Regions from separate parts of the Ruegeria sp. YTSA108 genome, predicted to be linked through region 1. Evidence: riboswitches for the same ligand, from Rfam matches in the RefSeq annotation. Region 1 holds a riboswitch; the other holds the start of a gene.
The links. Region 1 has a riboswitch for cobalamin ahead of AC2FHW_RS03290 (CbtB domain-containing protein). Riboswitches for the same ligand answer to the same signal wherever they lie in the genome.

Region 1 (4,208 bases):
GGGCGTTCTGCCACGACGCGGAGACCTGACACTTCCCGAGCGGCACTTAGGTTTGATCCAGGCAGTGGAACATCCCGATCTGGAAAGCGCTATTGTCGGCTATGCTGCGTTCCTGCGTGAACATGTCGATCTGGAGGCGATCAAGCGGGCGGCTTCCTCAAGCCCAGATAGGCCATCGTCAGCCGTGCCGCCGCGCCCTCCGGCGCAGCGGATCGCACTGGCCCGGGATGCTGCGTTTTCGTTCACCTATCCGCATTTGCTGGAAGGCTGGCGCACGGCGGGTGCAGAAATCCTACCGTTTTCACCACTGGCGAATGAAGCCCCTGCCCCGGATGCCGATCTGGTCTGGCTGCCGGGTGGGTATCCCGAGTTGCACGCAGGCACATTGGCCGCCGCCAACACCTTCCAGACTGGGCTGCGCAAACATGCCGAGACAAGACCTGTGCATGGCGAATGCGGGGGCTACATGGCGCTGGGTCAGGCGTTGATCGACAAAGAGGGTGCCCGGCACGAAATGGCGGGCCTTCTGGGCCTTGTGACCTCCTATGAAAAGCGCAAGTTCAACCTGGGTTATCGCAAGGCGGAATTATTGGCCCCAATGGCCGGATTTGCCGAAGGCACAGCGCTACGCGGGCATGAGTTCCACTATTCCTCGATCATCGAACAGCCTGACGCCCCGCTGGCGCGCGTGTTCGACGCCGAAGGCGCGGAAGGCCCGCAAACCGGATCGGTGCGAAACAATGTCACCGGGACATTCTTTCATCTGATCGCCGAGGCCTCGGCATGAGTGGTTTTGTGTCCTTCATCGGTTCAGGCCCCGGCGACCCGGAATTGCTGACGCTGAAGGCGGTGGACCGGATGCAGAAAGCTGATGCGGTGCTGTTTGATGACCTCAGCAGTGGCCCGATCCTGAGCCACGCGCGTGAGGATGCCGATCTGGTTGGGGTCGGCAAACGCGCCGGGCGCCCCTCGCCCAAGCAGGATCACGTCAGCCGCTTGTTGGTCGAATATGCACAAACCGGTCAGCATGTTGTGCGGCTGAAATCCGGTGATGGCGGCATGTTCGGCCGGCTTGAAGAAGAACTGGTGGCCCTGCAAGAGGCCGGGATCGACTATGAAATCATCCCCGGCATCCCCTCGGCGGTAGCGGCGGCGGCAGCGGCGGGCATTCCGCTGACCCGGCGACTGACCGCGCGGCGCGTGCAATTCGTCACCGGCCACGATGTCAGTGGCAAACTGCCCGAAGATCTGAACCTGGCAGCACTGGCTGATCCACAGGCTACGACCGTCGTGTTTATGGGCAAGCGCACCTTTCCCCTTTTGGTTGGCGCCCTGCATTCCCACGGCCTACCGCTGGACACACCTGCTTTGATGGCCGAGTCCGTCTCGACCCCCGAGCAAAAACTGCAACGCTCGACCATCGGTGCCTTGTCGCAGCAGTTGGAAACCGAGATCGGCACCGCCCCGGCCCTGATCCTGTATGGACCTCTGGCAGAGTTCGAAAATGATTGACCTGACGCTGATCGGTATTGGCACCGGCAACCCGGATCATGTGACATTTCAAGGGGCGCAGGCGATCCGTTCGGCGGACCTGATCCTGATCCCCCGCAAGGGCGAAAACAAGGCCGATCTGGCAGGGCTGCGCGAGCAGATCATCGCTCAGGTCGCGGATACTCTTCCGCAAATCGCGTATTTCGACATTCCCAAACGCCGTGCCGATGATGGCTATTTACGCGGAGTGGACGAATGGCACGATGCGATTGCATTGCGCTGGCAGGAGGCCATCGCAGCCCACCCGAAGGCCCGCCATGTGGCGCTGCTGATCTGGGGGGATCCGTCGCTGTATGACAGTTCGCTGCGAATCGCGGCACGTTTGACCCCTCAGCCAGAAACACGGGTGATTCCCGGCATCACCGCGCTGCAAGCGCTGACGGCGGCCCATGCGATTCCGATCAACGAACTGGGCGCGCCCTATATCGTAACAACTGGTCGTCGCATCCGGGAAGAAGGATGGCCGGAAACCGCAGAAAACGTGGCGGTGATGCTGGATGGCGAATGTTCATTCCAAAACCTGGACATGGAAGACTTGGACATTTGGTGGGGCGCATATGTCGGCATGAAAGAGGAAATCCTGATCAAAGGCCCTTTGGCCGAGGTTGCGCAGCAGATTCTAGACCGCCGCGCCCATGCCCGTGCCGACCATGGTTGGATCATGGATATTTATTTGCTGAAAAAGCGCATAATCTGACACAATACGTCGCAAATGATGATTGCACCGCCACAGCTATAGCGGCTAAATGGGGGTGTCTGGTCCTGCCGGAGAAATCCGGATGCTAAGAGGGAATTTGGTGCGACTGCCTCGGTGGTCAACTCCAAAGCCGCCCCCGCGACTGTAAGCGGAGAGCCCCTGTTCAACCAGCCACTCCCGGTTCTCCGGGGGGAAGGCGAACAGAGGCATCGACCCGCAAGCCAGGAGACCTGCCAGGCGCAAAAACGAAACACCGGCCGTCGGGTGCGGCGGCAGAGGAGAATACAAAATGGCAACACAAACGAAAACAGCATCCGCCGCGCGTACAGGCTTTGTTCCGGTCATGTTTGCAGTGGTTCTGGGTCTGGGCCTCATCACGCTGACCGGTCACGTTCAGGCAGCGGCCCTACATGATGCAGCGCATGACGTGCGTCACGCGACCGGCTTCCCCTGCCACTAAGACCGTGTTCAGTCGTATATTGACCAGCGCGTTGTTCGCTGGTGCTGCAGCGGGGCTGATTGCCGCCTTGCTGCAGTTGGTATTTGTGCAACCAGTATTGTTGCATGCCGAGCTTTATGAATCCGGAGAGCTGGTGCATTTCGGGGGCGAGACCGTATCGGCTCATCCCGAGCTGCCGCGCATGTTCTCTGAACTGACGCGTGATGCGCTGAGTGTCATCTTTACCATGCTGACCTATACCGGCTATGCGCTGGTGATGGTTGCGCTGATGTCGGTAGCCGAAGGTCAAGGGCATCAGATTGATGGCCGGACCGGCGTTCTTTGGGGGTTGGCCGGATTTATCGCCTTCCACCTTGCACCAGGTTTCACCCTGGCGCCCGAAGTGCCGGGTGTCGCAGCAGCCGATGTCTATGCACGTCAGGTCTGGTGGTTCGCAACGGTTGCAGCAGCCCTTGTCGCCATGTGGTTGATCGCCTTTGGAGGTAACCTGATCAGCTATGTGATCGCCGCAGTACTTCTGTTGGTGCCACATCTTATCGGTGCACCCGAGCCCGATGTTTTCACCGGCCCTGTGCCGACTGAAATTGGCGCATTGTTCGCGGCACGAGCTTTTGGAATCGGTCTGGTTGCATGGGTTCTGGTTGGCGCGTTCGCTGGCTATTTCTGGCAGAAAGAAGCGCAACCTTCCGAAGCAACGGCCTGATCGCACTTCGAATGAACGCGCCGGGTGTAAACTTGGCGCGTTTCCCTATGTTTTCAAGGAAATACAATGACCCGTTCACTTGCTCTATTCGTGATCGGTCTGGTCTTTGGCGGCGGTGCAGGATTTGTAATTGCTGCTGCAAATGGCGTCACATTTGATGGCCACGACCATTCTGATCCGTCTCTTCACGGAGCCTCACACACTGAGACCATGGCCCACGATCATTCCACGGCCCTGAACCTACCGGCAGGCACAGATGCACCTACACTGGACATCGCTCTGACACAGGATCCTATGTCTGGCTGGAACCTGCATGTCATGCCAAAAAACTTTACCTTCGCACCGCAGAACGCATCGACCGCAGACATGGTGGGCGAAGGGCACGCGCATGTTTACATCAACGGAGAAAAGCTCGCCCGGCTTTACGGCAGTTGGATGCACATTGATCAGTTGCCCAAAGGCGAGGTCGAGGTTTCGGTTTCGCTGAATTCCAACAGCCATAGCCCGCTTTCGGTCGATAACGTGCCGGTTCGTGCTGCGGCTACGGTTCAGGTCGATTAAAGCGCCGGAATACGCGCACGCAAACACATCCGAAGCCGCCCGCAGGGTCGGGCGTCTTCAATCCAGCCCTGCGGGCTGTTCAGGTAAGTACGGCAAGTTTCAGCGATATCCGCAGCATCCGCCGCCACATCGACTCCCGAAAACACATAAGATGCGCGCCCCTGCGCCTGTATAGCCAGCGCCGTGGGTTCCGCGCAGCTGCTGAAACAGGCGTGTTCGCTCAATTCGACCTGATC
Region 2 (4,208 bases), on a different contig from region 1:
GCGCAAAAGCCTCTTGCAACGCCGGGCCGCAGGCACCGGTGCGCAGGTTCAGCTGATCGCGGCGAATGTGGACGTGCTGTATATCGTCAGTTCCTGCAATGCCGATTTCAATCTGGCCCGGCTTGAACGTTATCTGGCACTGGCGCATCAGGCCGGGTGCTATCCGGTTGTTGTCCTGACCAAGGCCGACAGCTGCCCTGACCCAGAGAGCTATGCCAGTCAGGCCAGTTCGCTGGTTCGGTTTCTGACCGTTCTAACCGTCAACGCGCTGGAGGCGTCAGAGATTGATCCGATCCTGTCCTGGTGCCCTGCCGGGCAAACTGCTGCTTTGGTCGGCTCATCCGGTGTCGGCAAAACCACATTGGCGAACGCCATGACTGGTCAGGCCGGGACAACGGCGGGGATCCGCGAGGATGACGCACGGGGTCGCCACACCACGACCCATCGTGCGCTTCACCCGATGCGAAACGGGGGGTGGCTGATTGATACGCCAGGAATGCGCGCCCTGCGTTTGATGGAAGCCCAAGACGGCGTGGATGAGGTTTTCTCAGACCTTCTTGAATTGGCTGCAAGGTGCCGGTTCTCAGATTGCCAGCACCAGGCCGAACCCGGTTGTGCTGTGCAGGAGGCGATTGCCAATGGCGTGCTTGAGCCCGACCGGCTGGCGCGCTGGCACAAGCTTCGGCGCGAAGATCAGAGGAATTCCGAAACCCTCGCGCAGTCACGGGCACGTGACAAAGCCTTTGGCAAAATGGTGCGATCCGTCATGAATGACAAAAAGTCCCGCAGCAGACACTGAGCGTGACAGAAAGGCGCCTCGTTTTCAGGCAATCAACCGGGGCCAAACCGCCCGGTTTCTGCGGGCAAAAGCGCCAATATGACCGATCTCAGGCGCTCCGAATTCATTCGGAGACAACAGATGTCGCCGCGCCTTTGGTCCATACAGATCGGCAAGCCGCCAGACAGCGTCTGGCGGCACCATCTGGTCGTCCTCGAAGGTGAACAGGTCCACCGGCGTATTCGATTGCGCCCATCTCGCTTCGGGCAGAGCGTCACCGATCTGCGGCACATAATTCTGCGGCGCCGTGCACCAGCTACGCCATTGCCAATAGACCGGACCAGGCAAATCGGCACCGATCCCCACCGCTTTGCCCGGCAGATAGCCCAGCGCATTCACTGCCAGACGCCCATGCACATGCCAGAACATCCACGCCAGCCCGCGATAGGGCCAGGGATGGTCGGACAGAGTAACCAGCCCCGAACATACACAGATCATCCGGTCGATCTGATCAATGTCTGGCTGCACCGGCCCCAGCAAGCCGCCAAGGGAATGACCGATGCTCCACTGCAAAGCGTCCGGGAACCGCCTGCGCATCTCAGCCCGTGCGGCGGGCATGTCGACCAAGGCCCAATCCGCCATGGTCACCTCAGAGGTTTTGAGTTTGTCGCGCAGCGAATGCCCGAAATCGCTGTAGTCATAGGTCAGACAGGCCATACCCTGTTCGGCGGCCAGCCAACGGGCAAAATGCTGGTAATATTCGCGCGGCACTGCAGTTGCGCTGTGAATCACCACGGCGACCTTCGGCTCGGTTTCAGGCAGATACAGCCGCGCCGACAGGCTGGCAGAGCCTGAGGCAAAATCAAAGTCCTTAGTCTGGACGCAGGGCGTGGTATCAAGCATGGCGCTTCCGACAAATTCTGAACTACTCGGTTCACTCAACAATCGGCCCGATTTCGGCCACCAGAGTCAAGATTTCATCAAGATGACCAAACGTCCGGTTTGAACCCCAACAGGTGGCTTGACTCGGGGTCTGCATAGCCGCTAGCGATGTGGTGATGGTTCTTGCCCCGGAAATGGGGCGGGATGAAAAGGGAACACGGTGCGGTCTGCCCCGGCGATGCCGGAAAGGGCCAACTCCGCGACTGCCCCCGCAACTGTAAGCGGTGAGCAATGCCGAAATACCACTGGCCCCAGGGCTGGGAAGGTCGGCAAAGCGACGACCCGCAAGTCAGGAGACCTGCCATCGTATCGAAACCGAAACTCGGGCGGGGTGTCCGGGCAGGTCGTCAGCGCGCTGTCAAACCTGATCCTCACCCTTCGTCCTGCGCGCGGAGGGCGCATTATGATCTGGAAGACAAAAACACACGAATTCACCGCAACCGTCTGTCAGAGGACCGGGAAACCCTGCCCCGCCCTTGCCCGAATGGCACGCGCCATGGCCGAGGCGATGGCGACGGCAAGGCCTGCGACATCCAAAACATTCGAGGTCGAAGGTACCAGCGATCTGACCCATTGCACCGAAGGCTGCACGGCCCGTTTTCGGGCCCAATCAGAACAGATCAGGGTCTATTGCGGCACCAGCACAGACACGCCGACAGAAAAGCTGGACGCCTATGGCGACATGATGTTCGGGCCGGAGTTCATCCAGAAATCCGCTGGTTTTCTGTCAGAACCACCCTGTGCGATGCTCGACGTATCGATCCTGCCGCCGCGCAGCGACAGTATTCCGTATCAAGTGTCTGCCTGATTCAGGGAAGGGTTCGGGCCGGCAACCCGGCCCAGTCCTTTTGCGCGTCGGTTTCCACCGCGCAGGGCCGCACTGCACGCAACCGCCGAAGCGCTTGGTCAGGCGCTTCGCCGCATTCCACCATTAGCCGCATCACAACCATCCCCGAGCGTCCGCACCCACCGCGGCAATGCACCAGCACCTTGCCGCCACTGGCAAGGACATGTTGGGCGGCGGCGCTGGCTTGCGGCCAAAGCGCCTCAACCTCAGGCGTGGGGGCGCCGAAATCGGAGACCGGAAGGTGGACCCAGGCAATCCGTTCGCACTGCAGGTCCGCCTCGAATGAACGCGCGCCGGAATGCTGGAACTCATCCAGAGTAGTCATCGAGATGACCAGGTCCGGCGCCCAATCCCGGATTACTGCGAAATCCCCAGCATAATCGCCCGTGACACCCGGCAGTGGGCACAGAGCGATCTGCCCTTTACCCAATCCAAGAGGGTGAATTGCAAAACTCTCCAACACAGCTCCTTTTCCTGCATCACCACATGGGGCTAAAGCCCCTCATGATTTACCGGCTCTGATACAACTTGCCAAAACGAAATTCCTTTTCGCGCGCGGTGGACGCGGACGGCGGGGGTCTCTACGCTGCAAACCTGACACGAATCCAACAGAGCAGACATGACCGACACGCCCAGCCCCGCCTATCAGGTTCTCGCGCGGAAATACCGCCCGGAAACTTTTGCTGACCTCGTCGGTCAGAACGCAATGGTGCGCACGCTGAAAAACGCGTTCGAGGCCGACCGGATTGCGCAAGCCTTCATCATGACTGGCATCCGCGGCACCGGTAAGACGACCACGGCCCGGATCATCGCCAAGGGCATGAACTGCATCGGTCCTGATGGGCAAGGCAAGCCCACGACCGAACCTTGCGGCCAGTGCGAACATTGCGTCGCCATCATGGAAGGCCGCCATGTCGATGTGATGGAGATGGACGCCGCCAGCCGCACCGGCGTAAATGACATTCGCGAAATCATCGACTCGGTGCGCTATCGTGCCGCCAGTGCGCGCTATAAGATCTACATCATCGACGAAGTTCACATGCTTTCGACCAGCGCGTTCAACGCGCTGCTCAAGACGTTGGAAGAACCTCCTGCGCATGTGAAGTTCATCTTTGCCACGACCGAAATCCGCAAAGTCCCGGTGACTGTTCTGTCGCGGTGCCAACGATTTGACCTGCGCCGGATCGAACCCGAGGACATGATTGGCCTGCTCAATAAGATTGCAGCGGCTGAGAAGGCGCAGATCGCGGAGGATGCCCTGGCGCTGATCACCCGCGCGGCCGAAGGGTCGGCGCGCGACGCAACATCGCTGCTGGATCAGGCAATCAGCCATGGGGCCGGTGAAACCAGCGCAGATCAAGTGCGCGCGATGCTGGGTCTGGCCGACCGGGGCCGGGTATTGGACTTGATGGAAATGATCCTGCGAGGGGATGCAGCAAGCGCGCTGACTGAATTGGGCGGGCAATATGCCGAAGGGGCCGATCCGCTATCCGTGCTGCGTGACCTGGCCGAAATCACGCACTGGGTTTCGGTTGTAAAGATCACGCCAGACGCAGCCGAGGACCCGACGGTTTCCCCTGATGAACGTGCCCGTGGTCAGCAAATGGCCGAGGCCCTGCCAATGCGCGTTTTGACCCGGAT

Region 2: another riboswitch for cobalamin. It lies ahead of AC2FHW_RS09365 (hypothetical protein); the one in region 1 lies ahead of AC2FHW_RS03290 (CbtB domain-containing protein).

The regions. Positions count from the first base shown of each region.
Region 1 covers NZ_JBXWND010000002.1:54,415-58,622, reverse strand. The annotation lists gene AC2FHW_RS03305 (cobyrinic acid a,c-diamide synthase CobB) at 1-787, shown strand, start outside; gene cobA (uroporphyrinogen-III C-methyltransferase) at 784-1,512, shown strand; gene cobF (precorrin-6A synthase (deacetylating)) at 1,505-2,248, shown strand; cobalamin riboswitch at 2,292-2,500, shown strand; gene AC2FHW_RS03290 (CbtB domain-containing protein) at 2,538-2,708, shown strand; gene AC2FHW_RS03285 (CbtA family protein) at 2,713-3,411, shown strand; gene AC2FHW_RS03280 (hypothetical protein) at 3,478-3,972, shown strand; gene AC2FHW_RS03275 (DUF1636 family protein) at 3,969-4,208, opposite strand, start outside.
Region 2 covers NZ_JBXWND010000005.1:126,255-130,462, forward strand. The annotation lists gene rsgA (ribosome small subunit-dependent GTPase A) at 1-799, shown strand, start outside; gene AC2FHW_RS09360 (alpha/beta hydrolase family protein) at 824-1,681, opposite strand; cobalamin riboswitch at 1,821-2,040, shown strand; gene AC2FHW_RS09365 (hypothetical protein) at 2,124-2,528, shown strand; gene AC2FHW_RS09370 (protein-tyrosine phosphatase family protein) at 2,530-3,030, opposite strand; gene AC2FHW_RS09375 (DNA polymerase III subunit gamma/tau) at 3,187-4,208, shown strand, end outside.